2 regions of the Microbulbifer sp. JSM ZJ756 genome follow, and region 1 is predicted to be linked to the other one. Evidence: predicted binding sites of a transcription regulator. Region 1 holds the regulator's gene; the other holds the start of a gene.

Region 1 (5,279 bases):
CAACTGTGCGCGACTGCTGTAGTTGCGGGCAAAGAAAATCAGCCCACCCACCAGCGGATGGCGAAGCACTTCCCGGTCCTCTGCCGTGAGCTCGGTGCCCTCGACATCAACCATTACCGGACCAATCAATTCACCCATCTTATTCCCTCATTGCTTAACACTGGCGGTACAGCCTGCATCCGCCGGCGCTAAAGTCTCGCTTATGACTTCTCCGTATCCGCCCGCAACATGGCCGCAGCTGCGGGCACGAGGCGGTCGAGTGTTTCCGGCAGGCTGCTTTGCGCGTCGAAATCCTCCCTGAGGATAGCGTCGATGGCATCAAAGCTCGAAAGGGTAAAGATCGTCGCCCCCAGCATAAAATAGAGCCGCCAGTAGAAAGTGACCGGGTCGATTCCCGGCAATGCCTGGCTCAGCAGGCCGGCGAAACGACGATAGCTCTCGCCATAGCGGGACACGATATAGCGACGCAGGTGGCCCTGGTGTTGGGTATAGGCCATGCCCAGCAGGCGCATGAACCGCTGGGGATCACGCCCCTCCGCCGCCAGGCTCGCCACACCGCCGCGGAAGAGGCTACCCAACAGCTCCTCCACTTCCAGCTTTTCGCCTGCAGCCACCCGCCGGTCCAGGTCTGCGGCCAGGGTCTCTGTAAAGGGCGTCAAAAAACGCTCAAACACCGCCTGGATCAGTTCTTTTTTTGACCCGAAATGATAATTTACCGCTGCGAGATTGACCCCGGCGGTACTGGTAATGGTGCGCAGTGAGGTCTCCGTGAAGCCACGTTCGGCAAACAGTACCTCTGCGGCATCCAGAATCCGACTGACCGTATCTGTCTGGGTCATACAAATTCAAACCAACAATTTAAACACTTGTTTTGATCTGGCTGAGATTAGCACACTTGTATCCGAAAAATCGCGGGTACTGAAGGCGGCAGGCAGACATTAGATTGGAAGTCAAACGCAAGGGGACAAGGATCATGGCACATAGCCACCCTGACATAGGCAACTGGTTCGAGATGCTGGAGAGCGGACAACTGTTCGAGGTGGTCGCCCTCGACGACCTGCACAGGACAATCGAAATCCAGTACCTCGACGGCACCCTCGATGAGCTGGACATGGAGCAATGGCAGGTATTGCCGCTGGCTCCGGCTCCTCCACCCGAAGACGCCAATATCGCCTATGGCATGACCGCACGGGAGCACAGCCCCAGCTCCAGCGATCCCGGCATACCCGAAGAGCAAAACCCGCTGGATTACCTGGAGGGAGAGAGCTTCAGCGGTACCGATGAATCCCTCTGAAGCGAATGACTACTGCTCGCGCTCGCGGATGTAGTCGATAATAATTTCTGCCGCCTCATCGACGGTATCGACAACATGGAAGAGGTCCAGGTCGGATGCGTCGATACATTTGCTCTGCAGTACCGTATCCACCAGCCAGTCGCGCAGGCCCGCCCAGTAGCGGCGCCCTACCAGAACAATCGGGAAATGAAGGACTTTCTGCGTCTGCACCAGGGTCAGGGCCTCGAAGAGCTCGTCCAGCGTGCCGTATCCGCCTGGCAAGCCGACAAACCCCACGGCGTGCTTTACGAACATGAACTTGCGCACAAAAAAGTAGCGAAAGTGGAGGCTGATATCCTGGTATGGGTTGGCCGTCTGCTCGAACGGCAATTCAATATTGAGGCCGATGGATGCCCCCGGCTGCGGGTGTGCCCCGCGATTGCAGGCTTCCATCAATCCCGGCCCGCCGCCGGTGATTACCGAGATTCCCTCCGCAGCCAACAGCTCCCCGAGCCGTACTCCCTGTTTATATTCCGGGCTTTCTTCGGTAAACCGCGCGCTGCCAAATACGGTCACCGCACCAGTCAGCGCAATCAGGCGCTCTATTCCATCCACCAGCTCGGACTGGATACGCAGGACGCGCCAGGCCTCGGGCATCTTGGCATCTAACATTCCACTTTCCCTGTTCTGTCGCGTTTCTCAACGCTTGTTATTTTGTCGGTTCTTCCCTGTCTCTCCCTCCAATGTAGCAGTATGTGACGACAGCGCTGTGAATTTGCGCCGGGGGTAAATCTGTATATAATCACAGCAACTGTATAAAAATACAGACACACGACCAGGTGAATCTATGACCAATCTCACGGCCCGCCAATCCCAGGTACTCGAGCTGATCAAGACCTACCTCGATGAAACCGGCTATCCCCCTACCCGCGCGGAAATTGCCCGGCAGCTGGGGTTCCGATCCCCCAATGCCGCCGAAGAACACCTCAAGGCGCTGGCCCGCAAGGGTGCCATCGAAATGGTGGCGGGAGCCTCCCGCGGAATCCGTATACCCGATTATCACCCGGGGTTGCCGATCGTCGGTCGTGTAGCAGCGGGTAACCCGATACTCGCCGAGGAAAATATCGAGGATTACTGTGACCTGCCCACAGACTTCTTCCACCCGCCGGCAGATTACCTGCTGCGCGTCCACGGAATGAGTATGCGGGATGCGGGAATTCTCGACGGCGACCTGCTGGCCGTGCAGCGCACTGACCAGGTACGCAATGGGCAGATCGTTGTCGCCCGGATTGAGGACGAGGTAACCGTCAAGCGCTTCCGCCGCAAGGGCAACCAGGCAACCGTGCAACTGCTGCCGGAGAACGAGGAATTCGATGTAATTCAGGTAGATATGCGCGACAAGCACTTTGTCATTGAGGGCCTGGCCGTGGGCGTGATCCGGCAGAGTCCCTGACCCGGGCACACTCTGTAACGACGAACCCCCTGCCCTCCCAGTTGGGCAGGGCCTAACCCCCTATCTTCTCAGCAACCCACGCCTTCGCACTATTCCGCGGGTTTCGTATAGTCCCGCGGGTACCTGCCGCCGTCCGTAACTGTCACCAGCATCAGCCACGCACACGCGTCTGCGCCCCTGGCGTGCGCCCGGGCAGGACGGCGCGGCGGCCTGGCACAGTTCAACAGCCGGTTCGAGATGGGTATCAGGTGGGCCCAGTGAGGGGCTGGAGGGTATTGGATGGGCGACCAGCAGCAGCATCGGCTGTGTTGCCGCACCGCTGGCCGGCCCCGGCGAGGGGATCAGTGGATTGTGTGGTTAACAGGCTCCAATTCCTCTTCCTCGAGGTATTCGGCCGCAATCTCATCAATATTCTGCACGGCGTCGATGCCGGCTTCCAACATGGCACGGGCCACTGCAATCTTGTGCTCGCGCAAGAATTCAGAGCTGGCGTCCGAAAAATGAATACGCACCAGCGGATCCTCCTTCTCCCCGGCACGGCGCAGGGCGACATCGCCGTTGGCGAGTTCGATAATTTCAAAAGTTTCGGAGGACATTCGCTTCTCCTGCAACATCAAGTTTTGCGCAGTGTAACACAGGGAAGGAGGTAGAATCAGTGTACGGGAGGCTCCGGACTGCCCCGCGGGCCTGGGGCGGCCAGGGCTGCTGCAGCCGGAGCGCAGCAGGCAGTTGCTGGATCGCGGCCCCCGGGTTGGCCGCTAATACTCTTCCATATGCGCTCGCTGGCGCCGGATTAGCTCCACCATCGACTCCCGCCAGTTCCGCAGGGCATCCAGGTCAGGGGCGGCAGATTGCCGTGAAAGGTCGCGAAGGGGAATTACCTGCGCCGGGGAGCCCGCTCCATTGCCTTGCGAGGCGCGGCTACCGGAGAATTGCCATAACCCCAGCCAGGCCGCTTCTATACCCGCCAGCCAGCTCTCCGGGTCCCCTGCCAGGGCCTCCAGTTCGGCCGCCTCGGAAGACGACATACCGCGGGAGGCAGCATCACGGGCGAGCTGCCCCGGCGACTCCGGCTGGCTGCCCAGTTGCAGCTGGTGCGCCAGCTCACACAGGAACGCCCGGTATGCCAGCCACAGTTGCAACACCACGGCATCCTGCACGGCAGCCTGGTGCAGCCCCCCTGCGGGAGCGGACTCAAGCAGTAGCTGGCTTTTGCGCAATGCCGCGGCCACGCTGCCGGTGTAGGGGTTGGCCATAGACCCTACTTGTCCTTGGCGGCGGCTTTCTTGCGTGCCGGCTTGCGTTTGGTCGCCGCTTTCTTGGTCGCCGCCTTCTTGGTCGCTTCCACCTGCCACTTGCCATCGCGATAGAACGCGCGCCAGCCGGTGGCCTTGCCGTCTTCCTCGGACTGTACGTACTGCTCCTGGGTCTTGCGACTGAAGCGAATTACCGTATCGCGGCCCTGGTCGTCCTCGGTGGGCGCCGAGAACAGGTAACTGTACTTGGGATCGATCTCATCCTTGTGCGGCAACACCTCTTTGACCAGCGGTGCCCGCGTCTCGCGGTTCTTGGGGAACTGGCTGGCAGCAAGGAAAAGCCCCGAGGCACCGTCGCGCAGGATATAGTGGTCTTCCACCTTCTGGCAGGGCAGTTCAGGCATGGGCACCGGATCCATTTTGGGCGGTGCAGGCTGTCCATTCTTGAGCAGCTTGCGGGTGTTCTTGCACTCGTCATTGGTGCAGCCAAAGTACTTGCCGAAACGGCCCGACTTGAGCTGCATGTCGCTGCCACACTTGTCACATTCAATCACCGGGCCATCGTAACCCTTGATCTTGAAGGTGCCCTTCTCTACCTCGTAGCCATTACAGTCCGGGTTGTTGCCGCAGATATGGAGTTTGCGCTGCTCGTCCAACAGGTAACTGTCCATGGCCGTGCCGCACTTGGGACAGCGCCGCTTCTCTCGCAACTGGCGGGATTCCGCGTCCTCGTCCTTGTCAGCATCCACTGCCTCGTCCCCGGACACCAGGTTCATGGTGTTGGTGCATCGTTCCTTGGGCGGCAGCGCATAGCCGGAACAGCCCAGGAAAACCCCGGTGGAACCGGTGCGGATCTGCATATGGCGCCCGCACTTACTGCACTCGATATCGGTGTCTGTGGGCGTATTGCGGCGCATGCCGCCCTCTGCCGCCTGGGCTTTCTCCAGGCGCGAGGAGAAGTCGGAATAAAATTCGTTGAGCAGGTCCTTCCAGCCCTTGTCACCTTCGGCGACAGAGTCCAGTGACTCCTCCAGGCTGGCGGTGAACCCGTAATCCATCAGGTTCTTGAAGCTCTCGCTCAGGCGGTCGGTGACGATGTCCCCCATCTTTTCGGCATAGAAACGGCGGTTCTCGAGCCGCACATAGCCGCGATCCTGGATGGTGGAAATAATCGATGCATAGGTCGAGGGCCGGCCGATACCGCGTTTTTCCAGCTCTTTTACCAGCGCCGCCTCGCTGAAGCGCGCCGGCGGCTTGGTGAAATGCTGTTTCGGGTCGAGTTTCTTCAGGGCCAGTT
Region 2 (5,279 bases), on a different contig from region 1:
CCGCCAAACTGTACCGGCGGCGCGGAGGTCAGGGGTTCAACCCCATCTGTGGATAACTCGACATCACTGCCGGGATCGGCCCGGGCGGCCACCCGGTACTGGTGGGGAAGTTCCTGCATGGCCTGGCACCTCACAAAGCGCTGAGTCGCCAAAGGCTAGGGTCAGGCGCCCCGGGCCACCAGCCTCGGGCCTTGCCCCGTGGCTGGTGCATATCGCTGCGGTCCATGCACCCTGCGGGTGTGCAGGCTGCGTTATTTGTGGGGACGGCCCATGGTCGTGATCGGTTGCGCCGAGCGCCTTACGCCGGCGGCGTGTAGCGCTGCGGGAACTTGCCAATCTTGTCGGCATAGAAGTCACGGAACCGTTCCAGCTCGCGGGCCAGGTCGGCGCTCATTTCAAAGGCCGGCCCCATGCCCACTTCTTTCCTGGGGAAATTGATGAACCCGCATACCACCGGCACACCGGCACCGCGGGCAATATGGTAAAAGCCGGTCTTCCAGCGTTCCGCCATACCGCGGGTGCCTTCCGGCGGCACGGCGATCACCAGGGAGGCGCTGCGCTTGAACTGCTCCACCGTTGCCTCGACCAGGTTATTGGCCTTGCTGCGGTCCACGGCGATGCCGCCAAACCACCGCATCATGCCGCCCAGCGGGAACTTGAACAGCTTGTCCTTCCCCATCCACTGGGGCACCAGGCCCAGCTTGAGGGCGGTGAGGATAAAGTAGTAGCCATCCCAGTTGGTGGTATGCGGGGCGCCCAGCAGTACGTATTTCTTCAGTTTGAGCGCCGATTCGTCAGCGACCACCCGCCAGCCGTGCAGTTTCAGCAACAGCTTCGCGACCTGGCGCAGGATCGGGGTGACAATCGGTGTGTTGAAAATGGTTCTCTGCATGAAATCAGCCAGATTGAATGTTGGCGGCGAATTATAGAGGCATTTCGGCGCCAATTCCGGTTAATTGCGGCTTTTATCAGTGTAGGGTGAATTGTCCCCGCCACGCGGCTGCAACAGCCGGGGCGCCCGCCAGAGTGGAAAGGGAAGGCCCGGGAGCCGGGGCGCTATGCTCCCCCGTCAGGCGCGGGAGAGCATCTCCCCGGCGTGGGCCAGGGACTGTGCGGTGGTTTCGCCGCCCAGCATGCGGGCGATCTCTTCCCGGCGCTCCTGGTCCTTGAGTTCCCGCAGCGCCACGAATGCGGCGTCTCCGTCGCTGTGCTTCTCCACCAGGTACTGCCGGTGGGCCCGCGCCGCCACCTGCGCCAGGTGGGTTACGCAGATCACCTGGCCGGTGCGGCCGTTGCGGCCCTCGCCCAGTTGCCGCAGCAGGCGCCCGACAACATCGCCGGTGGCCCCGCCGATACCCACGTCCACCTCGTCGAAAACCAGGGTGGGGGTGCGGGAGGTCTGGGCGGTGACTACCTGGATTGCCAGGCTGACCCGCGACAGTTCGCCCCCGGAGGCGATCTTGCCCAGCGGCCGTGCCGGCTGGCCGGGGTTGGTGGCGATCAGGATTTCCACCTCTTCCAGGCCGGTGGCCGCCGGTTTTTCCTGTGGCTGCAGCGCCAGCTCCACCCGGGCGTGGGGCATGGCCAGGTCGGCCAGCTGCCCGTTCACCGCGGCGGCCAGTTTTTCGGCCGCGCCGGCGCGCAGTTTGCCCAGCTTGCCGGCGGTGGCCCGGTAGGCCTGTTCCAGTTCCCGGCACTCGGATTCCAGCCGGTCCAGTGCATCCGGTGCGCCAATTTCGTCCAGTTCCGCCTGCAGCTGCTCCTGTAGCCCGGGCAGCTCCGGTGGCTGCACGCGGTGCTTGCGTGCGGCCTGGTAAATGGCGCTGAGCCGCTCCTCCACCTCTGCCAGGCGTTCGGGATCCATCTCGAAGCGATCGATATGCCGCGTCAGGGTGCCGGCGGCTTCGTCCACCTGGATCCGGGCGCTGTCGAGCATCTGCGCCACCTCGGTCAGCTCCGGCGACTGCTCCGGCATGGCCGTGAGCAGCTGCAGGGCCCGGTGCAGGTGCTCGGAGATATCCCCCTCCCCGCCGGTGAGCATGGCTGCAAGCTGGTAACTGCCGCTGAGGATCTGGCCGGCATTGGCCAGCTGGCGTTGCTCGCTCTCGAGTTCAGCGATTTCGCCCGCTTGCAGGTCCAGCTGGTCCAGCTCCTCCAGCTGGTATTGCAGCAACTGCCGGCGCGCCTCGGTTTCCTCGGCACTGTCCGCCAGGCTGCGGTAGCGGCGGTACTGGTCCTGCCAGGTCTTGAAATGAATGCGGGTCTCCGCAGCCAGCTCGCCGGCACCGGCGAACTCGTCCAGCAGTCGCCGGTGGGTGTCTTTTTTGAGCAGGGACTGGTGCTCGTGCTGGCTGTGGATATCGATCAGCTGCTCGCCCAGGGCGCGCAGCTGCAGCAGGGTCACCGGCTGGCCATTGATATAGGCCCGGGAGCGCCCGTCGGCACTGATGGTGCGCCGCAGGATTACCTCGTGGCCGGTGTCCAGTTCCTGCTCTTCCAGCCAGGTGCTGGCCTCCGGATGGTCACTGATATCGAAAGTCGCGTGGATGTCGGCCCGTTTCGCCCCGGCGCGGACCAGCTCCGCATTGCCGCGGTCGCCGAGGGCCAGGCCCAGGGCGTCGAGGGTGATGGACTTACCGGCCCCGGTCTCGCCGGTCAGGGTGCTGGTGCCGGAGCCAAACTCCAGTTCCAGCTGGTCCACCAGGGTGAATTGGCTGATAGACAGGTGCAGCAACATAGGGATCGCTTCTGGCTCAATTGTTATCTGTGTATTTATACAGTAATCGCCGGCGGGTCGCTACCGCCACCCGGTGACATTACAGTGCGCGGGGAGGCGGTCAAGCGCCGCGCTGGCGGGGCGCGTGGCGAGTTTCCGGGATAACCCCTTGAACTGCATGGGCAAGGCCCCATATACACCTGCACTGTCCGCCCGGCATGGCACGCCCGGCTTGGCGCCCCCGGCGGACATCATATTTGAACCAACTGACAGTCGACGCGACGGAGAGAGCAGTGGCCAGAGAGCGCAGCGAAGAAGATCAGATTGACGAGGGGACGCCGCATCCCGAGGCACTGACCGCGGAAGAGGCGGCAGCCGAGGAAACCAGTGCGAGTGCCGAGGTAGAGGAACCCTCCCCCGAAGAGCAGCACGAGGCAGAGGAGGCCCTGCACGCGGAGCCCGACAGCCCCGAGGCACTCAAGGGGGAGATCCTGGGCCTGCAGGAGCAGCTGGCGATCCAGAAGGACCTGGCCATGCGCGCACAGGCCGAGGCCCAGAACGCGCGCCGCCGCGCCCAGCAGGATGTGGAGCGGGCGCACAAGTACGGCGTGGAGAAGCTGCTGCAGGATTTCCTGCCGGTGGTGGACAACCTGGAGCGGGCGCTGTCCAGCATCGACCGCGAGGACGAGGCCAACAAGGCCATCATCGAGGGTATCGAGCTGACCCATAAGTCCTTCGTGGACACCCTGGCAAAGCATTCCGTGGAAGTGGTGAACCCGGCCGGCGAGCCATTCGACCCGGAACGGCACCAGGCCATGACCCAGGTCCCCAGTGGTGATGTGGAGCCCAATACGGTGCTGGATGTATTCCAGAAGGGCTATGTACTGAACGGCCGCCTGTTGCGGCCGGCAATGGTAGTGGTGAGCAAGTCCCCGTCGTGACTGCACACCCCTTTGTCGGGGGCAGGCCCGGAGAATCGGGCAGCCCGGGCAGAGGATCGGGCATAAAGCCCCTTGAAATTGTAAGGCCGGCACCAATATAGCTGGCAACTGAACGAAAACTTGCGCTCCCGCCGGTATCGGGCGGGAAGCGGCGAAAAAGTGAGGAACATACTGATGGGAAAAATTATCGGCATCGACCTGGGAACCACCAACAGTTGTGTGGCAGTCCTGGATGGTGACAAGGCGCGCGTGATCGAGAACGCCGAGGGCGATCGCACCACCCCGTCCATCGTGGCGTTCACCGATGACAACGAGATCCTGGTGGGCCAGTCTGCCAAGCGCCAGGCGGTTACCAACCCGCAGAATACCCTGTATGCGGTCAAGCGCCTGATCGGTCGTAAATTCAAGGACGATGTGGTGCAGAAGGACATCAAGATGGTGCCCTACAGCATCGTCGAGGCCGATAACGGTGATGCCTGGGTAGAAGTGAAGGGCGACAAGAAAGCGCCGCCGCAGGTTTCCGCCGAAGTACTGAAAAAAATGAAGAAGACCGCCGAGGATTTCCTGGGCGAGACCGTCGATGCAGCGGTGATCACCGTCCCGGCCTACTTCAATGATTCCCAGCGCCAGGCCACCAAGGACGCGGGCCGCATCGCCGGCCTGGACGTAAAGCGCATCATCAACGAGCCCACCGCGGCCGCGCTGGCTTATGGCCTGGACAAGCAGGGCGGTGACCGGACCGTGGCGGTCTACGACCTGGGTGGTGGTACCTTCGATATCTCCATCATCGAGATTGCCGATGTCGACGGCGAGAAGCAGTTCGAGGTGCTGTCCACCAATGGTGACACCTTCCTCGGCGGTGAGGATTTCGACCTGCGCCTGATCGACTACCTGGCAGAGCAGTTCAAGAAGGACCAGGGCATCGACCTGAAAGGCGACCCGCTGGCCATGCAGCGCCTGAAGGAAGCGGCCGAGAAAGCCAAGATCGAGCTTTCCTCCAGCCAGCAGACCGAGGTCAACCTGCCGTACATCACCGCAGATGCCTCCGGTCCCAAGCACCTGGTGGTGAAGCTGACCCGCGCCAAGCTGGAGAGCCTGGTGGAAGAGCTGGTCGAGCGCTCCCTGGGGCCGGTCAAGACCGCCCTGGCTGATGCCGACCTGGCGGCCTCCGGCGTGGACGAGGTGATCCTGGTGGGCGGCCAGACCCGTATGCCGCTGGTGCAGAAGAAAGTAACCGAATTCTTTGGCAAGGAGCCGCGCAAGGACGTCAACCCGGATGAGGCGGTGGCCATGGGCGCTGCAATCCAGGGCGCGGTCCTGGCCGGCGATGTGAAAGACGTACTGCTGCTGGACGTTACCCCGCTGACCCTGGGCATCGAGACCATGGGCGGCGTGGCGACCCCGCTGATCGAGAAGAACACCACCATCCCGACCAAGAAGTCCCAGGTGTTCTCCACCGCGGATGACAACCAGACCGCTGTGACCATCCACGTGGTCCAGGGCGAGCGCAAGCAGGCGTCCGAGAACAAGTCACTGGGTCGCTTTGACCTGGCTGACATCCCGCCGGCGCCGCGCGGTGTGCCGCAGATCGAAGTCGCCTTTGACATCGATGCCAACGGCAT

Evidence for each region. Region 1 encodes LexA, which represses DNA repair genes until DNA is damaged. Its sites were predicted from a motif close to ACTGTNTNTANANACAGT; they were not measured.
Region 2: recN (DNA repair protein RecN) is a predicted target of LexA. The motif match lies at 2,764-2,781, and genes of this name have one in related genera.

What each region holds. Positions count from the first base shown of each region.
Region 1 covers NZ_JBISER010000001.1:497,689-502,967, forward strand. Annotated here, with positions in the region: gene nagZ (beta-N-acetylhexosaminidase) at 1-138, opposite strand, end outside; gene ACH6CX_RS02175 (TetR/AcrR family transcriptional regulator) at 201-839, opposite strand; gene ACH6CX_RS02180 (DUF6763 family protein) at 974-1,294, shown strand; gene ACH6CX_RS02185 (TIGR00730 family Rossman fold protein) at 1,304-1,945, opposite strand; gene lexA (transcriptional repressor LexA) at 2,121-2,726, shown strand; gene ACH6CX_RS02195 (hypothetical protein) at 3,068-3,322, opposite strand; gene ACH6CX_RS02200 (DUF6586 family protein) at 3,485-3,982, opposite strand; gene topA (type I DNA topoisomerase) at 3,988-5,279, opposite strand, start outside.
Region 2 covers NZ_JBISER010000004.1:80,165-85,443, reverse strand. Annotated here, with positions in the region: gene ACH6CX_RS08510 (OsmC family protein) at 1-119, opposite strand, end outside; gene ACH6CX_RS08505 (1-acyl-sn-glycerol-3-phosphate acyltransferase) at 299-892, opposite strand; gene recN (DNA repair protein RecN) at 1,070-2,737, opposite strand; gene grpE (nucleotide exchange factor GrpE) at 3,010-3,657, shown strand; gene dnaK (molecular chaperone DnaK) at 3,832-5,279, shown strand, end outside.